Regions from separate parts of the Brevibacterium sp. LS14 genome, predicted to be linked through region 1. Evidence: predicted binding sites of a transcription regulator. Region 1 holds the regulator's gene; each other region holds the start of a gene.
What was found. Region 1 encodes LexA, which represses DNA repair genes until DNA is damaged. Its sites were predicted from a motif close to TCGAACANNTGTTCGA; they were not measured.
Positions count from the first base shown of each region.

Region 1 (7,711 bases):
CTTCTCCCACGTCTGCGCGGTTGGGGTGAGTCGCTGTCCCGGCAGGCCGGTGGCCGTGTCGCCGGCGGTGCCGGCATCGGCTCACGTGGTCCCGGTGAGACGAAGATCGAACTCGACCGGCGCCGCATCCGCACTCGGATGGCGAAGCTGCGCCGCCAGATCGCCGGCATGGCTCCCGCCCGGGACACGAAGCGGAAGAACCGCGCACGCAACCATGTGCCCTCCGTGGCGATCGTCGGCTATACGAACGCCGGCAAATCGTCCCTGCTCAACCGGCTCACCGACGCCGAGGTGATGGTCCAGAACGCCCTGTTCGCGACTCTCGACCCGACGGTGCGACAGTCCCGGACCTCCGACGGCATCACGTTCACCTACACCGACACCGTCGGATTCGTCCGCAACCTGCCCCACCAGCTCGTCGAGGCGTTCCGGTCGACGCTCGAAGAGGCCTCGGACTCCGATCTCCTCCTCCACGTCGTCGACGCCTCCCACCCGGACCCGCAGGGGCAGATCCGCGCGGTCCGCGAGGTCCTCGGGGACGTCGACACCGGTGACATCCCGGAACTCCTCGTCTTCAACAAGGTCGACCTCGCTGACGAGACCGTGGTCACGGCGCTGCGTGCCGAATACCCGGGCGCCCGGTTCGTCTCCGCAACGACGGGGGAGGGCATCGCCGACCTCGTCGAGACGATCGAGGAGAAGCTGCCGTCGCCGAACATCGAAGTCTCCGTGCTCATCCCCTACGAGCGCGGCGACCTCGTCTCGAAGATCTATGCGCTGGGCACCGTCGATCACGAAGAACACGGTGAGGGCGGCACGGGCATGCACGCGAAGGTCCCGGCCGAGCTCGCCGCCGAACTCGAGGAGTTCCGCCGGCCTGACATGGTCATCGGCGAGTGAGCTCGGTCGCCGACCTGCTCTCTGCGGCCGTCGGCGCCATCGGCGGGTCGACCCGTGAGGGTCAGACCGAGATGGCGCAGGCGGTCGCCTCGTCGCTCGACAAGGGCATCCACCTCCTCGTCCAGGCCGGCACCGGAACCGGCAAATCGCTCGCCTACCTCGTGCCGGCCGCGGAGTACGCGAGCCGCACCGGTGGGAAGGTCATCGTCTCCACGGCGACGCTCGCCCTGCAGACGCAGATCATCCACCGTGACCTCCCGCGCCTGTTCAAATCCGTGAAGAAGTCCCTCGACCCGCTGCCGAAGGCGGCCCTGCTCAAGGGGCGGCGGAACTATGTGTGCAAGCACAAACTCGCCGGCGGTTACCCCGACGAGGACGAGGGAATGCTCTTCGACCTCGGCGCCGATGCCGCCGCCGGACGGAAGCCCGCCGACCGGTCGGGCCTCGGCGAGGAGATCCAACGCATCCGCACGTGGGAGAAGACCACGGAGACCGGAGACCGGGACGACCTCATCCCCGGCGTCAGCGACAAAGCGTGGGCGCAGGTCTCCGTCAACGCCTTCGACTGCCTCGGCTCGAACTGTCCGCTCTTCACCGAATGCTTCGCTGAACAGGCCCGCAACGCCGCCGCCGAGGCGGACATCGTCGTCACCAACCATGCCCTGCTCGCGATCGACGCGTTCGGGGAGAACGCCGTCCTGCCCGAACACGACGTCATCATCATCGACGAGGCACACGAGCTCAAGGACCGGGTGACCAATGCCCTGTCCGGCCAGATCAACACGGGCATGCTCTCGGCGGCCACCTCGGCGGTGCGCAAGCACACCACGGTCGAGGACGGCGTGACCGCGATGCTCGACACCGCCTCGGCGGCCTTCGAACGCGCCACCGCCGGGGTGAGCGAAGGGCTCATGCTCTCTTTGCCCGAACCCCTCGCCCTCGCGCTCACGCAGATCCGCGACTCCGCCCGGCAGATCATCAACGACATCGGCGGACGCAGCGAGGACGCGGACGCCGGCCGGCAGATGGCGAAGGCCCGGTGCCAGGAGATCTTCGAACTCGCCGAACGCTTCTGCGACCCCGGCAAGAACGACGTCGTGTGGCTGAGCCGCAGCACCTTCCGCGAGCGGGAGACGACGAACCTCGTCGTCGCGCCCCTGAGCGTGGCCGGGACGATGCGGCACGGGATCTTCGAAGAGTCAACCGTCGTCGCCACCTCGGCGACCTTGTCGCTCGGCGGGAACTTCGACGCCGTCGCCGCCTCGCTCGGTCTCGTCGGCCCCGACTCGCCGAGGTGGGACGGCCTCGACGCCGGATCGCCGTTCGACTACGGCCGGCAGGGCATCATCTACGTCGCCTCCCACCTGCCCAAACCCGGTCGCAGCGGGCTGAGCGAGGAAGCGCTGGCCGAACTCGAAGCCCTCGTCACAGCCTCGAAGGGCGGGGCGCTCGGACTCTTCTCGTCCCGCGCGGCTGCGAATGCCGCGGCCGAGCACCTGCGGGACCGGCTCGATCTGCCGATCCTCCTCCAGGGCGACGACGGTCTGCCGTCGCTCGTCTCCCGGTTCGCCGCCGACGACGAGGCGTGCCTGTTCGGGACGATGTCCCTCTGGCAGGGCGTCGACGTGCCGGGCCGGACGAACCGGCTCGTCATCATCGACCGGATCCCCTTCCCGCGCCCGGACGACCCTCTCATGCAGGCGCGGGCCCGGGACGCCGACCGGCGCGGGGTCAACGGGTTCATGGCGGTGAGCGCGACGCATGCCGCGCTGCGTCTGGCGCAGGGTGCCGGTCGGCTCATCCGGTCGACCGGGGACAAGGGCGTCGTCGCGGTCCTCGACTCGCGTCTGCGCTCGGCCCGCTATGCCGGCTACCTCGTCAGTTCGATGCCGCAGATGTGGCCGACGACGGATCCGGCGGTCGTGCGCACAGCACTCGGGCGCCTGGCCGCGACGAAGGACGAGGACGCCGCGAAGAAGTGACGGCGCGGGGCCGGGTGGTAAAGTTCGCGCCATGGCTCGCAAGCGGAAGAAGAAGCCCTATCGGAAATACTGGCTGCCGTGCTTCCTCTCGGGTGTCGTCCTTCTCGCCGGAGGGGGAATCGGCTTGCTCATGGGTGCCACATATCTCAACGTCTGGCCGATCGTGCTCTTCGTTCTGGGCGGTCTCGCCATGGTGTTCACCCTGGTCGCATTGTTCCATGACGGGGAGTGGACGGAGGGCTATTCGACTGCCGACTCCATGACGGGCATATAGGGGCGGTTCGTGTCAGCCCCGAGGCGGCCATTCATCCCCGCAGTGGCACAACCTCCCCTCGGCGGTAAAACCTCCCCTTAGCGGCAAAACCTCCGCACAGTTTCACACCCCGCACCCGTAGCGCTAAATCCGCTGCTTGCACGGGGATGATTTGTCGCTCGAGGTGCCGGTCGGCAGAGCGCGAGGCCTGCGGCGACACGCACGCCAGCCGTCACCCGCCTGCCGGAGCATGCCGACTCGCCCCAGACACCCTTGCCCCGACCGCCGAGGCGCCCCAGACACGCCGAATGCCCACGACCACCAACGGTCGTGGGCATTCGCGTTTCCGGTCAGCCGCCTCGGCGAGGGGCGAGCCCACCCGCAGAGGCCCGCGAGGAACCCAACCTCAGAGCCGGCGGATGACGGCGACGACGAGGCCCATGATCTGGGCGTACGTACCGTCGATGGGGTCGTAGTCCTTGTTCTGCGGCAGCAGCCACTGGCGCCCGGCCTTGCGCTTGAGGGTCTTCACCGTCGCTTCGCCGTCGAGGAGGGCGGCGACGATCTGCCCGTTGTCAGCGGTGTGCTGCTTGCGCACGACGACCCAGTCGTCGTGGCAGATCGCGGCTTCGATCATCGAATCGCCGACGACCTTGAGGAGGAACATCTCACCGGAGCCGACGACCTGCGTGGGCAGGGAGAAGACGTCGTCGACCTCCTGCTCGGCGAGGATCGGACCACCGGCGGCGATGCGGCCGACGACGGGGACCTGGACAGTGTTGTTCGCGAGCTCCTCGTACTTCGCGCGCTCGGCCTCCTCCTCCTCGAAGGGATTGACGACCTCGATCGCCCGCGGGCGCTTGGGGTCGCGGCGGACGTAGCCGAGCCGCTCGAGCTGGGAGAGCTGATGGGCCACACTCGAGAGCGAGGCGAGACCCGCCGCCTCGCCGATCTCGCGCATGCTCGGCGGATAGCCGTTGGTGACGACGGCGCGCTCGATCGTCTCGAGGACGAGCCGCTGTCGGGGGGAGAGACGGAAGTCCCCGGCCCCGGTCGGACCGTCAGGGATCTCGACCTCGTCCTCTTCGCTGCGGGCCGCGGCGATCTCGCTGGCAACATCCTCGTTGCGCGGCCTGCCTCTGCCTCGTTTGCTCTGCACCATTGCTCTTTCCCCTTCGTTCTAATCCCGCCGTTTCCCACCGGTTGAACCGCCTCGAGAGACCTCGTGTCAGTGCCGCCTGGGATGGTTGTTCGAGATCGATCAACAACGCTGGTTCTCCCTCATTGTCTCATAAATGTTCGAGATGGACTGGACATTTGTTCGAATGATGTGTTGAATAGAACAGACGTTCTACCCATTGCGGGTGGAATAGTACGAAGAAAGAGGTAAATGCGATGTCTGTGATGAATCAGGAACTGCATCTGACCAACCGCGGCCGCCGTGCCGTGCGTCTGCTCCGCACCGCCGTGTGCGCCCTCGCGATCGTCGGCGGCACGCTCTTCTTCTCGACCCAGACGTTCACCGCCGAGGCGGTCGGCGGTGACGAGGTCATCGGCGTCGCCGCGGACTCCGTCGTCGTCGGCGAGGGCGAGTCGCTGTGGACGGTGGCCTCGAACCTCGGCCTCGACCGCGACACCCGTGACGTCGTCGCCGACATCGTCGAGCTCAACCACCTGTCCTCGCCCGTCGTCCACCCCGGCCAGAGCCTCGACGTTCCCCAGCGCTAAAATCGCTGTGTGGGAAACATCGAGTCTCTGCCAGTCCGCTCCGACCTCGTCGGGCGTGAGCCCTACGGCGCCCCGCACCTCGACGTGCCGGTCCAGCTCAACGTCAACGAGAACGCCTATCCGATTCCGGACGTCGTCGTCGAGGCGATGCGCACGGCCGTCGACACTCATCTGGCCGGACTCAACCGCTACCCGGACCGTGAGTTCACGGCACTGCGCGAGCACCTCGTCGACTATCTGACTGGTGTCAACGAGCGCGCGGGCACGGCCGTCGAGCTGCATCCTGAGATGATCTGGGCCGCCAACGGCTCGAATGAGGTCCTCTCCCACATCGTCCAGGCCTTCGGCGGTCCCGGACGCACCGCACTCGGCTTCACCCCGAGCTATTCGATGCACCCGCTCATCACGACGGGCACCGGTGCCGAATGGATCCATGCCGAGCGCGACGACGACTACGGACTCACCGCCGAGGCGGTCGCCGCCGAAGTCTCCCGCGTCGACCCGGACATCGTCTTCCTCTGCACCCCGAACAACCCGACGGGCACCTCGCTCGGCCTCGACGTCATCGAAGCCGCGTACGAGAACTGCTCGGGCATCGTCATCGTCGACGAGGCGTACGCCGAGTTCTCCCGCCCGGCGCTGCCTTCGGCGATGACCCTGTTGGCAGGCCGCCCTCGTCTCGTCGTCTCCCGGACGATGAGCAAGGCGTTCGCATGCGCGGGTCTGCGGCTCGGTTACGCGATCGCCGCCCCCGAACTCATCGACACCCTCCGCCTCGTCCGCCTGCCCTACCACCTCTCCGACGTCACCCAGGTGCTCGCGTGCACAGCGCTCGAGCACGCCGATCTCCTCCTCGGCAACGTCGACCGGCTCATCGACTCCCGGAACGCGATCTCGGCCCGTCTGGCCGAACTCGGCTTCACCGTCCATCCGAGTGATTCGAACTTCGTCCTCTTCGGAGGCATCGCGAAACCGGCCGAACTGTGGCAGAAGCTGCTCGACCGGGGGATCCTCATCCGCGACATCGGCATCCCGCACCATGCCCGAGTCAATGCCGGGACAGAAGCTGAGACGACCGCGTTCCTCGCCGCGATGAACGATATCGTCGCTGACGATCCCTCCACCCTGCTCAGCGCCCACTGAGTCGCCGCAGGTCGCCCCGGTTCTCAGCCGGGCGGTGACCCTGGGACAATGGGAAGCGCAGCATCCGCGCCGCACATGACGGCGCGGCACACGACGAAAGGCTCACTATGAGGCAGGCCCAGCGCGAGCGGTCGACATCGGAATCGACCGTGTCCGTCGCCCTCGATCTCGACGGAACCGGCAAGGCGGACATCGCGACGACCGTGCCGTTCTTCGACCACATGCTCACGGCGCTCGCGAAGCACTCGCTCATCGACCTCGACGTCACTGCCAAGGGCGACACCCACATTGACGTCCACCACACCGTCGAGGACACCGCGATCGTCATCGGCCAGACCCTCGCCGAGGCGCTCGGGGACAAAGCCGGCATCCGCCGCTACGGTTCCGCGTTCGTTCCGCTCGACGAATCGCTGGCCCGATGCGTCGTCGACATCTCGGGCCGCCCCTACTTCGTCCACGAGGGAGAACCCGAAGGGCAGCAGTACCACCTCATCGGCGGACACTTCACCGGGTCGATGACCTCGCACGCCCTCGAATCGATCGCGCTGCACGCGGGGCTGACCGTCCACCTCGACCTCATCCGCGGCCGCGACCCCCACCACATCGTCGAAGCCCAGTTCAAAGCGTTCGCCCGGGCCCTGCGCGAAGCCGTCGAACCCGATGGCCGCACCACCGCGGTCCCGAGCACCAAGGGAGTCCTATGAGCACCACCGTCGTCGTCACCCCGTTCGGGGTTCCCGACCAGCTCGCCGCCGCCTGCGTGCTCTCGAACATCACCGGCACGATCGTGCCCGTCGGCGACTTCACCGGCATCGTCCTCGCCGACACCGGAGTCGCAGCCGGCAACGAGGCGGCCGCGGCGATCTCGAAGCTCGCCGGCAAGCATGAGGTCCTCCTCCTCGTCCGCAGCGACGAGCAGATCGACGCCGGCCATTACCGCAACGGTGCCCGCGAATCCGATGTGCCGGCCGGGCTCGCCCTGCGCAACCTTCCCGACGTCGTCGAACAGCTCCTGCTCGAGACGACGACGGCCGACCAGGTCGAAGGCAACATCCCCACCTCGTCGATGTCGAAGCTCCAGGCGAGTGCCGCGACGATGACACCGGGCCGGGCGGCGCTGGCACGGACAGCGCTGCTGTGGATCATCGTCGCCGTCCTCGCCGGCATCGTCCTCGCCTTCGGCGTGAGCTTCGGGCTCAGCGGCAACGGTGTGGCGTGGGGCGTCGCCGTTCTCGGTGTCGTCGTCCTCGGATTCGCCCTCTGGCGGATCTCCCGAGTCCTGTCCGGAGGCCGGTCACGATGACGACGATCGCCGTTCTCGACTACGGAGCAGGCAACGTCCGCTCTGCCGTCCGCGCAGCTGAGGCCGCCGGCGCCGAGGTGAGACTGACTGCCGACCACGCTGACATCGAGGCCGCAGACGGGCTCCTCGTTCCCGGCGTCGGCGCGTTCTCCGCCGTCATGGCCGGGCTCGAAGGGGTCGATGCGCTCGACCTCATCAGAGCCCGCCACGAGGAGGGACGGCCGCTGCTCGGCATCTGCGTCGGCCTCCAGGTGTTCTTCTCGCAGGGTCGTGAACACGGTGTCGAGACGGCGGGCATCGGTCTGTGGCCCGGCGAGGTCACCGCGCTCGATGCTCCCGTCGTCCCGCATATGGGATGGTCGGACATCACTGCAGCCGAAGGGTCGCGGATGTTCTCTGGCA
Region 1 is NZ_SJXG01000007.1:184,108-191,818, forward strand. It holds gene hflX (GTPase HflX) at 1-900, shown strand, start outside; gene EZE58_RS00880 (ATP-dependent DNA helicase) at 897-2,882, shown strand; gene EZE58_RS00885 (hypothetical protein) at 2,914-3,156, shown strand; gene lexA (transcriptional repressor LexA) at 3,542-4,297, opposite strand; gene EZE58_RS00895 (LysM peptidoglycan-binding domain-containing protein) at 4,540-4,863, shown strand; gene EZE58_RS00900 (histidinol-phosphate transaminase) at 4,873-6,006, shown strand; gene hisB (imidazoleglycerol-phosphate dehydratase HisB) at 6,114-6,710, shown strand; gene EZE58_RS00910 (hypothetical protein) at 6,707-7,309, shown strand; gene hisH (imidazole glycerol phosphate synthase subunit HisH) at 7,306-7,711, shown strand, end outside.

Region 2 (7,711 bases), on a different contig from region 1:
CAGCTCGTAATCCTCGGCGACGATGCCATCGGACTCGGCAAGTCTGCCGGAACCGTCATGGGGAAGTCCGTCAGCGCGGAGTCCGTCAGCGCGGAGTCCGTCAGCGCCGGCCCGGGCGCCGTCCTCGGCCCCGTCCCCGGTTCCGCCGCCGACCGAATCGGTGCTCTTGCCGGCCGGGATGCTCGTGGCGGTGTCGACCGCCTCGGCGATGGAATCATCGATGTCGTCGACGCTGCGGACGTGCTCGAGGTCGAGCGGGATCTGCCGAGTCGTCGTCGCCCCAGTTTCGGTGTCTTCCGCGAGGACTTCGATGCGGACCTGGGGACGGGTGCATGTGGCGATGTCGAACATCAGCGCGTCGATCGCACGATCGTCTTCGATGACGGCACCCTCGGGCAGCTGGTCGGCGAAACAGGCCGTGTTGCCGTTTCGGATCGCCTTCGCGAATGCCTCGATCCGCAGATAGTAGGCCTGCAGGTCGGCCGAGGGTCCGACGAGGGAGACGCTGGCAGTCCCGTCGGGATACGTCGTAATGGACACCCGTCGTTTCTCGTGCGCCGTCTTCGTGCGATCGGGTTCGGGCTGGATCGCATTGATCCGTGTGCCCAGGGACTTCGCGAACGTCTCCGGGGTGATGTCGGCACGCCTCCCGGCAAGGTAGTCGTCGATGTTCGGCAGCAGTGCGAAGCGCACGTCCTGGCACAGCCGCGTCGCGACGTTGACGTGTTCGATGGTGAACTCGCCGTCGAGGCAGCGCTGATAGAACTGCGGCAGCCCGTGAACGAGGATCATCGACGCGGTCACGTGGCTGTAGGTGCGCGAGGTCGTCGCGCCGAGGACGGTGGCGAATTCGGCAAGGTCCTCGGTGTGGGAGTACATGTGCACCCAGTTGTAGAACGTCGAGTCCGGCCGAAACCGCGGGAACCCCGGCAGATGCTCGGGTTCCGGGGAATCTGCGCCGAGTCCTGCTCCACCGAGTCCTGCTGCAGAGACTGCTGCTTCGCCGGCAGCGCCGACAGCTGCTTCGTCGGGGGAGGCATCGGTGGGTCCGTCCGCGTTCGAGGACTCCGCTTCGTCGGTACGGCCATCGGAGTTCGCGGACTCACCCTCGTCGGTCACAGCCTCCGCAGACGCACCACTGTTCGAAGGGCCTTCGAGCTCGTCGCTCTCGGGAACCTCATACCTGTGGGCGGTGTCGATGAACGACGCATGTGCATAGGGCTCATCGGGCCGGGGATTGAGGAGGCGGAGGTGCTCGATGACTTCGTCGAGGAACAGCCCGGCAGTGGTCCGCATCGCGTCGAAATGCGCGCGGTCACAGGCGGTGTAGACAGAAAGGGCGTCGGCGAACGGGGAATCGGGGTCGACATCGAAACGAGGAGTGCGCGGCTGATTCGGCTGGTCATCACCAGCGGCATCGCAAGCGGCCCCATCAGGGTTCGAAGGGTCCTCCACTGCCGGTCACCTGCCTTTCCACTTCAGTGTGGATCGTTGATTCCAGTGTAGGTCACGTCACAAATCGTGTCAATCCTTTTTTCGAAATCTCTTCGAACGTCGAATTCATTGAATTTCGGACGCTCAGTGATTTTCGGCTGCCAATCGGCAGGCTGGGGCAACCTATCGGCAGGCTGAAAGGACGGACCGACTGGACGGCCGAGCAGGCCGACTGCACGGCCGAGCAGGCTGAATCGGCAGCCCAGAGTGCAATTCGTCGTTCTGGAATCAGAGGCGGACAGGTGGGAAACCCAGTCCCCGCCCTCACCCCTCGCGCGTGACCAGCCCCGGCAGCTCCGCCATCGAGTCGAAGGTCGCGTCGGCGCCGGCGGCGAGCAGGGTCTCGGGCGTCTGGTGCACGGGCGACGGCGGGCAGAAGCCGAAGACGTAGGATCCGGCGGCCCGCCCCGCGATGACGCCGGTCGGGGAGTCTTCGATGACGGCCGCCTCGGCGGGGTCGACTCCGAGCGCATGCGCGGCGGCGAGGTAGACGTCGGGGGCGGGCTTCGACCGCGGCAGCTCCATGCCGGAGAAGATCCGTCCTTTGAAGACGTCGTAGAGGCCGATCTTCTTCAGCTGCAGTTCGATCTTGGGCCGGTCGGCGCTCGAGGCGCACGCGAGCCTGCCGGGGTAGGCCTTCTCGATGATGTGCACGGCGTCGACGACGCCGGGGATCGCCTCGAGGCGGGCCTCGAGCTCGACGTTGCGTCGCTGTCGGAAGTCGGCGAGCCAGTCGGCGTCGATCCGCACGCCCGTGTGCTCCTCGATGACGTCGGCCTCGTCGCGGAGCATCTTGCCGACGAACCTGGCGACGGCCTCCTCCTGGGTCAGGTCCCATCCCATGTCCGCGAGCATCCCGCGCAGCACCTCGTTCGTGATGCTCTCGGAATCGACGAGGACGCCGTCACAGTCGAACAGCACGGCACCGAACTTCGGGCTCAGATCCATAGTCCGATTCTGTCATCCCACCGTGGCCGCCGCGTGCGGGTGTCCCGTGCATCGCTCCCAGGCGACCGCCCAGGCGGGGAGGTGGAGCATCACCTCGCCGAGGCGGCTGTGCCCGCCCGCACGAATCGTGCACCGCCGTTGGGGTGGCCCGGTCCCCAGTGACTGCGGTCGCCCGGTCGCCCTGTAATCTTCGGCGGCCCCAGGACCTCCGGCCACCCGCGGAACCCCGGTCCTGGGGAACGAGGGCTCCTTGGGAACTCCGGCGCCTGAGGAAACTCGGATCACCGGGAAGATCCGGTCCGGTGGAACCCCGGTTGACCAGGGATCCCGACGACGGTCGGGATTCGGGGGGCAAGCCCCGCCTCGGCGAGGGGATCAGACGACGAACGCCGAGTAGAGGAGGAGTCCAGACCCGATCGCGCACCCGACGATGACGAGGGCGAACAGGGTGAGCCAGCCGCCCGCGGGGATCGCGGAGACGCGGCTGAGGATGAACGCGTCGGACTGCTGGACGTTCCGACGGCGGGTGTGGACGCGGATGACCTTGACGAGGTCCTTGAGCGAGCCGAGGGCGAGCGCGACGCCGAGCCCGGCGACGAAGACCGCGATCCACTCGGGCGGCAGGAAGACGACGAGGAACTGAGCGGCCACGGCCGTGCACACGGCGATGACGACGCCGGCGACGTTGCGGATGAAGATGAGCGCGATGAGGAGGACGAGTGCCCCGAGTGAGAGCGCGAGCGGTGCCCAGCCGTAGATCGCCGAGGTGATGAGGACCAATCCGAGCACCGCCGGTGCCGGATATCCCCAGAATCCCGCCCATGTCGCGGAGAATCCGACCCGACCGAACGAGTTCATCTGCCCCGAGTGGTCGAAGTTGAGCGAGATCCCGCGCACGACCCGTCCGGTCGTCAGCGCCGCGAAGGCGTGACCGAGCTCGTGGACGAAGGTGACGAAGAGCCCGAAGAACCGCCAGATCGCCGGCGTCATCGTGATGATCAGAGGCACGCCGAGGATGATGAGCAGCTGCGTCGGCCCGAGCTCGAGTCCGTCCCCGCGCCCGAAACCGGAGGTGATGGCCTCCCACCACGTCTCCACGCCCTGCCTGAGATCCATCGTCACCTCGTCGATCCTCGCTCGCCCCGTCCCGGCCCAGTCCTGAGCGCCCAAGTCTAGGAACGGAGTCTGAGTGACGCGCTCAGCTCGGTGGGAGGCTGTCCACAGGTCGGGCGGGCAGCACTGTCGGCGAAGCCGGAACGAACGACTCCGATCGACAAGTCCCCTTTCTGCGTCGGAGCCTCGGGGGCTGTGTGAGAACGCGGAGCTTGCCCCACTACGATGGGAACAGGTCAGCCATGACGATGAGGAGTCCCCCATGCCCCGCAGTCGCGCGTTCGCCCAGGTCGATGTCTTCTCCCGCGAGCCCTTCCGAGGCAATCCCGTCGCCGTGATCCTCGACGCCGAGGGACTCACCGACGACGAGATGGCACAGATCGCGAACTGGACGAACCTCTCCGAGACGACGTTCGTCCTCCCGCCCACCGATGAGCGGGCCGACTACCGCCTGCGGATCTTCACCCCCTCCCGCGAACTGCCCTTCGCCGGACACCCCACGCTCGGCTCGGCCGCGGCATGGCTGGCCGCCGGCGGCACCCCGCACAGCGAGACGACGGTCGTCCAGGAGTGCGGCGTCGGCCTCGTCGACCTCCGCCGCAGCGGCCCCGACAGCAGCACGACCACCACTGCCGACCTCTCCTTCGCCGCTCCCGATCTCCTCCGCTCCGGACCGCTCGACGAGGACGACGTCACAGCCATCGCCTCGGCGCTCGGCGTCGACCGGACCGAGATCCTCGACCACGCGTGGGTCGACAACGGTCCCGGCTGGGCGGCGGTGCGCCTCGACGCCGCGGAGAGGGTCCTTGCCCTCACCCCCGACTTCTCGGCGATCCCGGACACGAAGCTCGGCGTCGTCGGCGCCCACCCGGCGGACTCCGAGCACGCCTACGAGGTCCGCGCCTTCGTCCCCGGCGTCGGCGTCGCCGAGGATCCCGTCACCGGCAGCCTCAATGCCTCGGTCGCGCAGTGGCTCATCGGGCAGGGGCTCGTCCCCGATTCCTACACCGCCACCCAGGGCACCGCGATCGGCCGCGCCGGGGTCATCAGCATCAGGTCCGAGCGCCCGACCCCGGGCGACTCAGACCCGAACCCCGACGAGGCAGCCCCCACCAAAACAGCCCCCGCTCCCGCCCCGTCGATCTGGGTCGGCGGCCCGACGACGGTGCGCATCACCGGCACGATCGAGGCGTGAGGAGCTGACGATGCCGCACACCCGCCCCTCCACGGACCTGCCGCTCACCCGTACCCATGCCCGGATCTGGTTCGCCCTCCAGGCCCTCGCCGGAGCCGCATGGTGGTTCGGCGTCTTCACCGTCCCCGGCATCCGCACCGCGACGCTCGGGTCCCTCGAGCCGGTCGTCGTCGCCGTCTTCGACATCCCGCTCTTCGTCCTCGCCTCCGCGACCGTGGCCCTCGGCGTCCGCCTGGCCGTGTGGGTCGTCGTCCCCTGGACGATCCTCGTCGCGCTCGGTACGACCGTCTACGCGACCGTGACCACCGAGGCGGGCCTCGGTGCCGTGGCGATGATCGCCGCCGCCGTCGCGAGCACGATCGCCGGTGCCCTCATGCTCGCCGGCCGCGTCCCGACCGAGCGGCTCCTCTTCGGTCCGTTCGCGTTCTCGAGCTCCCGGACCGAGGACGAACGCTCCCTGCTCATGCGCACCGGCATCCAGCTCGTGTGCTTCTGGGGCGTCTTCCTCGTCATCCTCCCGTGGATCATCTCCGCGCTCGAAGAGCGCTGGGTCCTCGAGGTGAAGTTCCCCGTCCTCGTCGTCCTCGCCGGCTTCGCCCTCCTCGTCCTCGCGAGCGCGCTCGGCATCTGGGCGGCGGTGACGATGGCGCGCTACGGCGGCGGCACGCCCCTGCCCGCGGAGATGCCCAACCGTCTCGTCGACGACGGCCCCTACCGCTTCCTCCGCAACCCGATGGCCGTCGCCGGGGTCGCCCAGGGCGTGGCGATCGGCATGTTCATCGACTCATGGCTCGTCATCGCCTACGCCCTGGCCGGGTCCCTGCTCTGGAACTGGATGATCCGCCCCCTCGAGGAGGCCGACCTCCGCGACCGCTTCGGTGCCGACTTCGACGACTACTCCGCCGAGGTGGCCTGCTGGGTCCCGACGCCCCGATCGACCGCGCGCAGCGAGTCCGACTGAGTCCTACCTCCCCTCACCGAGGTGACGCCTCGTGGACGGTGACCGCGTAGCCGTCAGGGTCGGCGAAGGTGAAGGTGAGCCCGAACGGGCTCGGGGCCGGTTCCCGGAGGATCGGCACCCCCGCCTCGGCGAGGGAGTCATGCAACCCTGCAGCGTCCTCGCAGGCCAGCCACAGCGCCACCCCGACTCCTGGCCGCTCGACCGCGTCGAGATCGACCCCCGGCAGGGGCTCGCGCACGGCGAAGGGGATCGGCGTCGTCTGGAAGACGACGGCCCCGGGCGGGCTGGCGTCGGCGCGCTCGAGGCCGAGCCGGCCGGTGTAGAACTCTGCCGACGCCTCGACGTCGCGGACCTGCAGGGCGACGAAATCCACTCCTGTGACATCCATGGTCTCTGTCCTCTCTCGTGTCTCGAACGGCTCCGTTCTCGCACCGACTCGATTCCTATGTCAGGTTTCTGACACTGCGAATGTATGTCAGAATATTGACATGAGTCAAGAGTCTCCGCGCCTCGAATCGAAGATCGGGTATCAGCTCAAGCACCTGCAGTCTCTGCTGCGCGCGCACATGGACGACGTCCTGCGTCCGCTTGAGCTCTCCATTCCCCAGTACGCGTGTCTCGAACTGCTCCAGCGGACTCCGGGGGCGTCGAACTCGGATCTCGCCCGCGGCGCGTTCGTCACCCGGCAGGCGATGAATACGCTCCTGCGCGGGCTCCAGGACCGCGGGCTCGTCACCCGTCCGGAGACGGTCGACACGGGACGGTCGCGTCCGACGACGCTGACCCCCGCGGGCGAGGACCTCCTCGCTCAGGCGGTCGTGCGCGTCGAGGAGGTCGAAGCGCTCATGGTCAGCGGACTCGATCCGCAGGCCAGGCGACGCCTCGGCGAGGCTCTCGATCGGTGCATCGATTCGTTCGAGGGCGCCAAGGGCTGACCTCTGCGACATGAGTCAGCTCGGCTCACCGCACCGCGAATTCGGCGGGCTCCCTTTCGACGCGCTTGGGCAGGAGGAGCATGACGAGGAGCGCGAGCGCGGCTCCGAGCCCGGCGCCGAGCGTGTTCGTCACGAGGTCGCTGATCGTTCCGAAGCGCGTCGGGGAGAGCAGGGTGAGCTGCGTGGCCTCGATGAGGCAGGTGAACGCGGCACCGGCCACCCAGCCGATCCACCAGCGCCGCACGCCGAGCTGGAATGCGAGCAGAAACCCGAAGGGCACGAAGAGTCCGACATTCGCAAGCATCTCCACCCGCTCGTAGCTCAGCCACTCCGTCGCCTCATGGGAGGCGAAGAAGGCGAGCAGGCGGGCGATCGGTGACCCCGGCGACGTGTCGAGCTGCTGCGGGGTGAGGGTGATGAGGGCGATAAACGCGGTGTAGAGGATGAGCAGGCCCATAGGAACCGTGCGCACGCGCTGCCTATAGCCTCTCATCCCCGTCAGAGTACGGGCCGATCCTGAGACGGACCGGTGACCGGGCGGGCCTCTGGGTCCGGTCCGCCCCGGCGCATGACGGCACGAGGCCTCACGCGAAGCGCGCGCTGAGGTCGGCGACCCGCCGAGCCCGGTCCGCGGTCTTCATCCGTCCGGCGCGCTCGAGCAGGCTCATCCCATGCAGGGCACCCCAGAAGACCTCGGTCGCGGTGTCCTCGCCGATGACGTCGGCAAGCACCGTGAAGGTGTCCCTGAGCTCGGGTTCGTTGTCCGCTTCGGCGAAGCGCGCGCCGATCGGCTCGGCGAACATCGCCTCGTAGACGGCGGGGTGCGCGTCGGCGAAATCGAGGTAGGCGTGGGCGAGCGCCTCGACGACCCCACGCGAATCGGGTCTAGCTTCAGCGCCCGCCGTCTCGATCGCCGCCTGGCACCGCTGCCGCAGGTCGGTGAACCCGTCGAGGGCGACGGTGCGCATGATCTCGGCCTTGCCTCCGGGGAAGTGGCCGTAGAGGACGGGCTGCGAATAGCCGATCGCCTCGGCGAGGCGCCGAGTCGTCACCGCCGACCAGCCT
Region 2 is NZ_SJXG01000047.1:231,801-239,511, forward strand. It holds gene EZE58_RS09080 (HNH endonuclease signature motif containing protein) at 1-1,296, opposite strand, end outside; gene EZE58_RS09085 (HAD family phosphatase) at 1,759-2,442, opposite strand; gene EZE58_RS09090 (M50 family metallopeptidase) at 2,818-3,558, opposite strand; gene EZE58_RS09095 (PhzF family phenazine biosynthesis protein) at 3,818-4,750, shown strand; gene EZE58_RS09100 (isoprenylcysteine carboxylmethyltransferase family protein) at 4,761-5,711, shown strand; gene EZE58_RS09105 (VOC family protein) at 5,725-6,099, opposite strand; gene EZE58_RS09110 (MarR family transcriptional regulator) at 6,200-6,646, shown strand; gene EZE58_RS09115 (VanZ family protein) at 6,672-7,118, opposite strand; gene EZE58_RS09120 (TetR/AcrR family transcriptional regulator) at 7,231-7,711, opposite strand, start outside.
Region 2: a site for LexA is predicted at 1,525-1,540, ahead of EZE58_RS09080 (HNH endonuclease signature motif containing protein). Genes of this name have one in related genera too.

Region 3 (7,711 bases), on a different contig from region 1:
CATCTTCCACCCCGAGGACCACCGCCTGAACTCCCGAGCCGAGTACGAAGAGACGTGGCAAGGCTGGCTCGCCGACGGTTGGTCGGTCGTCTCGTGCGCCTCGTCCGACCCGCTCGTCCAGACGTTCCCCGGCGGTGCGGTCTTCTCCCACACCGTCGATACGACAGTCGAGACCGGGAGCGGCCGGGAGTCGTATCGGGAACGGGAGAGCATCGTCTTCCGCCACCTCGGCGAGGGTCATCTCATCGCGATCCACGAGCACCTGTCCACGGTCCCGGGCGACGACGGATCGGCCTCCGCTGACTCGGTCACCTCCGACGGCCAGGGCAGGGCAGCCTCGGCGAGGTCGGGCGACGCACCCGGCACCGAGGCGGTCGGTCGATGAACTGGTACCGCAGACTCGAGGAGAAGGTCGGATCCGACACCGACAGTTCGCAGGTGGTGCGGGGGCGGCTGAGCACGGGTCGGATGTTCATGATCTGGCTGGCGGCGAACCTCGTGGTCACGACGATGCTCACGGGCACGCTCTTCGTCCCCGGCATCGACTACGGGACCGCGATCGTCGTCATCGTCGCGGGGACGGTGACGGGGACTGTCGTGCTCGTCCTCGTCGGCAACATCGGCACGCGTACGGGACTGGCGACGATGGCGATCACCAGGGGAGCGTTCGGCCCTACTGGCAGCTACCTGCCGGTCGCGGCGAACGTCGTCATCCTCATGGGATGGAGCTGGGTGCAGGCGATGCTTGCCGGCATCAGCGTCAACTACGTCGTCGAGCAGACGACGGGATTCTCGAACCCCATCCTCTTCTCCGTCCTCTGTCAGGCGCTCGTCGTCGGGCTCGCGATCCTCGGTCACGAGGGGATCGAGAAGGCCGAGCCGTGGTTCGCCCTCCTCATCCTCCTCGTCATGGCCTACGTCTTCGCCACGGCCTTCATCGGCCACGCGCCCAGTGAATACGTCTCCATCCCCGCAGATGAGAGCCTCGGATTCACCCCCGTGCTCGCACTCGACATCGTCATCGCCACGGCGATCTCGTGGACGGTGCTCTCCGGCGACCTCAACCGGCTCGCCGGCAGTCAGAGGGCCGGGATCGTCGGTTCCGGCCTCGGCTACATCACCTCGACCGTGCTCGCGATGCTGCTCGGGCTCACGGCGTTCAGCTTCATCATCCTCGATGGAGGCACCGCCGAGCCCTTCGACCCCACCGCACTCGCCGACCGCTTCGGCTGGCCGCTCGCGATCGTCATCTTCCTCTCTGTGATGGCGACGAACACGATGGTCGTCTACGGCATGGTCAACTCCGTGCTCGGCGCGAAGAGCGGGTCGCGGTTGCGCTTCCTGCCCGTCGCCCTCGTCCTCGGACTGATCTCGATCGTCGGATCGACGTGGCTCGCGCTGCTCGACCAGTACACCGACTTCCTCACGATGATCGGCGCGTTCTTCGTCCCCGTGTTCGCGATCCTCATCGCCGACCACTACATCATCAAGCGCGGCGTCTACACGAGCGACATCCTCCGCGACGATGGCGGGATCTACTCCTACGTCCGCGGAATCAACTGGGCAGCCGTCATCGTGTGGATCATCGGAGCGCTCGCCTCCTACCTTCTCACCTATGTGTGGCCGAGTCCGCTGGGAGCGACGATCCCGTCCTTCGTCATCTCGTTCCTCCTCTATCTCGGGCTGTCGTGGTCGACGCGTTCCCGTTTCGCCGAGGCGGCCGACCGCTGACATTCGGCGTGTGCCCGTCCGCGGGGTGGGGTTCCTTGGGCGGGTGGACGTGCGGCGGTGGAGTTCCGCTGGTGGGTGATGCGCCGAGGTAGGGGTTCGTGGGCGGACAATGTGTGGAGGTGGGGGTTCGTCGGCCGGCGATGGCCGAGGTGGGGGTTCGTCGGCCGGCGATGGCCGAGGTGGGGTTCCGTGGGTCGGCGATGGCCGTTGCTGCCGCTGGAGCATCAGTCGGGTGGAGGCGGATCCCGGTAGCCCTGTACTCGGCCGCCCTCGACCCCGGGAGCTTTCGACCCCGGGAGTGAGGCGGTGCTGCAGCGGGGTAGGGAGGCGGCGCTGGAGCGGTGCCCCGGCAGCCCTGAGCTTCGGTGACCGTGGTTCCCGGCAGTGGGGCGCTGTTCGGTGATGTGGCCCAGAACCCCAGCAGTGGGACAGTGCTGGGGCGGTGCAGTGACGCAGTGCTGGGGCGGTGCGTCCAGGCAGCCGTGAACTTCAGTGACCCGGCAGTGCCGGATCACGGCGGTGCGTGCTGAAACTGCGATGCTCGATCTTATGTCAGTGCCGACTGCAACAATGGGTGACATGGAACAGCAGCAGGGATCGGATGGACTGAAAATACTTGAGAGTATTTTTCAATCAGGTATTCACATTGTCTGTTCGAATCAGTTATTATTGACGTACTAGGAAGTTCGATGCGATCAGCACTTCTCGACAAAGGCGTCCGAGGCAGGTGAACCACCGTGAAAGGCATCCCGTCAGGAAACGGGCAGTCTGCGAACAGCGCAGCGGCCTCACCTCGTGATGCCCGTCTCGGCAGCGGACCTGCCGGTGGTGACGAGGGCGCGGAGCACGGCTCGCACACCCGTTCTCAGACGACCGTCCGCCTCGATTCGAGCTCGAGTGCGCTCGCTGTGATCTCAGCGGAATCAGACCAGGTGCAGCTCAAGGTCCTCGAAGCGACCGCCGGCCTCACCCTTGAACGAGCTGTCCGTGCGTGGGGCAATGCCGTTCCCGACGGCGACTCGCCGTTCCGGATCGCGACCATCGCCGCCTCTGTCGCGCGCAGTCTCGAGCGTGACGGCCGCGGCGAGAGTGACAATGAGGATAGCGGTCAGGAAGACGGCAGCGTTGACGAGGGCATTGTCGGACCTGCAGTTATCGATCAGGGTGCTGACGGCGACTGTATCGACGGCGTGGGCAACTGTACCTCCCCACGCGATTCCCAGTGCGAGCCTGCTACAGGTGACCTTCTCAATTCGACTGTCGACACTGTGTCGACGTTCACCTTGTCGTCGAACCGCTTAGCCTCCTCATCGGACGGCGCTGCTTCCTCGTCGGACAGTGTTAGAGCGTCCTCGGACCGCTCCACTATGTCGTCGGGCCGTCCCCCTGTACCTGCCCCGCCTGATTCTCGCCGTGACCCTTTCGGCCCCTGCGCGGACCCCGAATGTCTGGTGTGTACAGGTAAGGCCTCCCCGCCTGCGGCATCCACCGAGCTTGTCATCATCCGTCAGTCGCCGACCGAGTTGCTCTCATTTGATGCCGACTTCAGCGCACAGTGGTCGCTGCTCGCATCGATGCAGACGGAGACGATCGCGAGCGCAGCCTGTGAGATGCAGGATGGTCGAGAATCGGATAGTCCTGGAGCATCGGCGGGCACTGACGCGGACGCCGAATGCGAGAGCGACGGTGAAGCCCAGACCGACAGTGATCGCCTCGACTTCCCGGACTTCGGCCTCGACACGGACATGTCGGTCTGGATCAGCGACAACGTGCCCGCCGAGGATGTCGCTGAGACCGCCTCGATCCTTGGCCTGTCTATCGCCAAGACCTACCGTCACTTGGGCATCGCGATGACGATCATCCACGGACTGCCGCGTTTCGCTGACCGCGTCCGGGCAGGCGAGTTCACCATGGCTCATGTCCAGGCGGCTGCCGACCTCTGCCGAACCGTAGCCTTCAGGTATCTTCCCCGGATCGACGAACATCTCGCCGAACGACGCGCAGACGTGACCTGCGACCGGCTGCGCACGGCGCTGCGCAAATTCATCACAGTGCTCCAGCCGGCCGAGGACCGGTCGAAGACGGCCGCCGAACGCCGCCGCGTCGACTTCCAGACTTACAAGAACGGATCGGCGTGCCTGTCACTCATCGGTCCCACGGATGAGCTCTACGCCTGCTACCGACGAGTCGAAGCAATGGCGCGGGCAGTGCGAGCACGTCGTGGGGCTGCATTCGACCTGCCACCTGGTGTGGAGATCGCCGATGAGCGTTCGATCCAGGCTCTCGAGTACGACATCCTGTCCCGGCCTCAGCCCAGACTCTGCATCCGAGTGCGATCGATCGATCCGGTCACCGGGGTGCAAACCGAACGCGAAGAGCCGCTCCTCGATGACGAGGGAAATCTGCTCTTCGACATCGACTCCGACGGAGCCATCGTCATGCACGACGGGCAGGTGGCCGCCATCGGCGCCGGAGGCGATGGGAGCCTCCGCGCCGCCGCATCTGGCGTCGCTGGGGATGCGGTCGGAACTGACGACTCACGGTGGGGGAGCGCATTCTCAGCCTCCCCGCTCAACGGTTCGCGGATCATCGACAGCAGGGTCGTCATCGCGATGCCCACGCATCACTGGTGGCTCTACTGGCAGGCCGGCGTGGTCGTCACCGTTCCGTTCCTCACCGTCTGCGGTGAGTCGGATCTTCCGGGCGTTCTCCCCGAAGGATCGCCGATTCCGGCTGAGACCGCTCGACGTATCGCCGGCTACAGCTCGACGATGACGAGGATCCTCACCGATCCCGCCACCGGCACTCCACTTGATGCGAAAGCGACGACGTACCGGATTCCGAACAACGTCCGCAGGACACTCATCTCCAAATGGGCAGTCTGCTCCGTTCCCGGGTGCACTCGCAAAGCGGTCACCTCGGAGATCGATCACATCATTCCGTTCTTCCACCTCGATCCGCTCAAAGGCGGGCTGACGAGGTTCGGCAACCTCCACCCACTGTGCAAACGCCACCACGCCATCAAGACGGCCGACCGGTTCCGCGTGCGCATGCTCGACACGGGAACCGTCGAATACGAGTTCCGACACGGAGTCACAACCCGATCCCGGGCACCAGACCAGCCGATCGATGTCGCCCACGCATTGGAGTTCAGTGAACTGTGCGGCCTCAGCCCCGGCGAAGTAACGATTCCCGAACATCTGATTCCACCAGCCAAGGACACGGTCGAAGTCCCACCTGATGAGGACGCCGTGCGTGAGCGGGATGACGCGATCCGTCGTGCTGAAGAGGCGGCGGAGCGTGACCGGCTCCTTGCAGAGTGCATCGCGCGATCGATCGAAGTTCGACGACGGAAGAGGCTGTCGGACTGCCTCGACTGGCCGAACGTCACTCACCAGGCGTGCCTGCCGCCCGGATCGGATCCGGTGACGATGAAGAGACTGATGCCTGGGAAACGGGAATCGGCATACTCCATCTGGCGGCGGAGGGACGAGGCCGGAGACGAGTGGACGGAGCCGCTCGACCCGTTCTGGGAAAGCTCGCGAGCATGGACGGCGGCCTGCGTGCAATGGGACCACGACGAAGACGACCCGCCGCCGTTCTGATACCTCGGGGGACCGGTTCTCTCACACATCTCGGGAACCGTTTCGGGTACACGGCCGCGACCTCACCTCAGTTCATCGACACTCACGTCAGATGATCGAACTCCCCGGAGACCCACCTGGCATACCGGTCCGCCGATGACTGCACTGCATCGTAAGCGCCGGCCGGGATGGTCTGCCCGAAGTTGCCGTACATCCTGTCGAAGTCGAGATCGGCCACCGAGGCGGCGATCCTCCTGACGACCGCGCCGGAGAGCGGAAGGTAGTTGGGGAAGCTCCGCATGAATGTCACCCACCCCGATCGCGCGACTGGGCCGATCGAATCGCCGCTGAGCATCACTCCGTGGCCGTCGTGACCGGGCCACAATGCGATTGCGCTGCCGGGGAAATGACCGCCGACTCTGCGCAGCAGGATCTCCGGGAGGGGAGTGGCATCGGCGTCGAAGTAGGTCATCGCCGGGCCATGCCGCTGTACCCACTCCGAATCTGCCTCGCAGACATAGACCGGGGCATCGTCGAACGCCGCACTCCACGCCAGCTGCATGCCGAACATGTGCGGATGACTCGGTGCGATCGCGGCGATCCCACCGAGTTCCCGAATCGCGGAGACCGCCTCGTCGTCGATGAAGGGCGGAACGTCGAAGAGCAAATTGCCGTGGTCGGTCGCAGCCAGATAGCACGTCTGGCCGATGCCCAAACGGGGCTCGATCCGCAGAGCATGAAGCCCCGGTTCGCGCTCCTCGATGACAACCCTGTGGCCCTCGTCCGCGAGGTGCGATCGGCTCACCCATTCCTGACCCGATGATGGCACCCATTGCCGTTCGTCATCGCAGATCGGGCATATCGGCGGGGGAGTGGGGCCGGTCTCCACGCCACAGTTGCGGCAGATCAGGACATCAGCGAGGCGGTGGTTGTCGCCTCCGGAATGGCCGCTGACTCCGTCCTGTCGGCTCCCGGCATCGCTGTGACGGCGCCCCTCACCGCTGCGAGGTCTCCTGGCATCGTCTCGACGAAAGGAGCGGTCGGCTCTGCTGCCGTTGGCGCTGTTCGGGGGAGTCGTCATCGTCATCCTTTCTCGCAACCCAGCCTACGACCTCTCCGCTTCGAGTCGACGGGAACTCAGGCAGCCGACGTCTGGAAATTCGTCAGCGTTGGGGAGCTTGTCGGCGTTTCGAGGCCTGCCCAGAGTCTTGAAGCCAGTCGGCTTCTGGGAATCTGCCACCGTCTCAAAACGAAACGTTGTGTTGCGTAAAGAGATTCGGACGTGAGAGGCTCCGATCATGACGCAGCCCACAACGAAGGGGCGGCCGCTCGACGCCGAGCTCACCGCCAGAGTGCTCGCCGCCGTGCGCGCGGAAGTCGAGGCGAACGGGCTGACGAACCTGCGCATCGAGCAGCTTGCCTCGACACTCGGGTGCGGCAAGACCGCGATCTACCGGCGTTGGCCGACCAAGCCCGAGCTCGTCGCCGCAGCGATCCTTGAGACGTTCGACCTCGGCGAGCAACCAGATACGGGAGACGTCGTCGAGGACCTCGTCGCTCACGCGTGGCAGAACGTCGAGAACGTCCGCCGCTCACACGATGCCCGCGCCCGCGGCAACGGACTCCTGCTCGCAATGTTCGACATGGACGTCATCCCGCTCATCTCAGAGGGCTTCATAGAGCGACGACACGCGATGGGCACGGCGATCCTCGACCGCGCAGTCGACCGCGGGGAGATCGGCCCCGACCTCGATCACGATCTCATCCTCGACGCTCTCGCCGGTATCACCCTCTTCCGGCTGACGCTCCGACCCGGCAGGCCACAGGGCACCGACGATGAGGTCAAGGACACCTACCGCACGTTGGTGAGATCGCTCGTCGGAGCCACCGGCGCGCGGGCCCGGACCACCGACCCCTGACCATCACGACTCGACCTGCGATCACGACTGCACGACCGACGAAAGGACACCATGGCCGCGGCACTCGTCCCACCCATTGTTCCCGGTGACGACCGACTCCTCCTGCGCAGAGCCACCCTCATCGACGGGACCGGGGGACCGCCGCTTCCCGACGCCGAGCTCGAGATCGCCGACGGGCGCATCGTCTACGCCGGTCCGCGCCGGGCCGACGACGAGCAGCGGCCTCCGGCCGCACGCATCATCGACCTCACAGGCAGGACGATCCTGCCCGGCTTCATCGACGCCCACGTCCACCTCGGGCTCTCGATCGAGGACCAGGCGGCCGATGCCGCACGCTTCGATTCCGAACGCACCCTGCGCACCGCGCTCAACGCCCGCCGGACGCTCATGGCGGGAGTGACGACGGCGCGCGACCTCGGCGGCATCGACCGCGGAATCCGCGATGCGATCAGCGCCGGGCTCATCCACGGGCCCCGT
Region 3 is NZ_SJXG01000031.1:22,270-29,980, forward strand. It holds gene EZE58_RS02955 (nuclear transport factor 2 family protein) at 1-385, shown strand, start outside; gene EZE58_RS02960 (cytosine permease) at 382-1,731, shown strand; gene EZE58_RS02965 (HNH endonuclease signature motif containing protein) at 2,664-5,336, shown strand; gene EZE58_RS02970 (hydrolase) at 5,419-6,120, opposite strand; gene EZE58_RS02975 (TetR-like C-terminal domain-containing protein) at 6,614-7,234, shown strand; gene EZE58_RS02980 (amidohydrolase family protein) at 7,286-7,711, shown strand, end outside.
Region 3: a site for LexA is predicted at 2,583-2,598, ahead of EZE58_RS02965 (HNH endonuclease signature motif containing protein). Genes of this name have one in related genera too.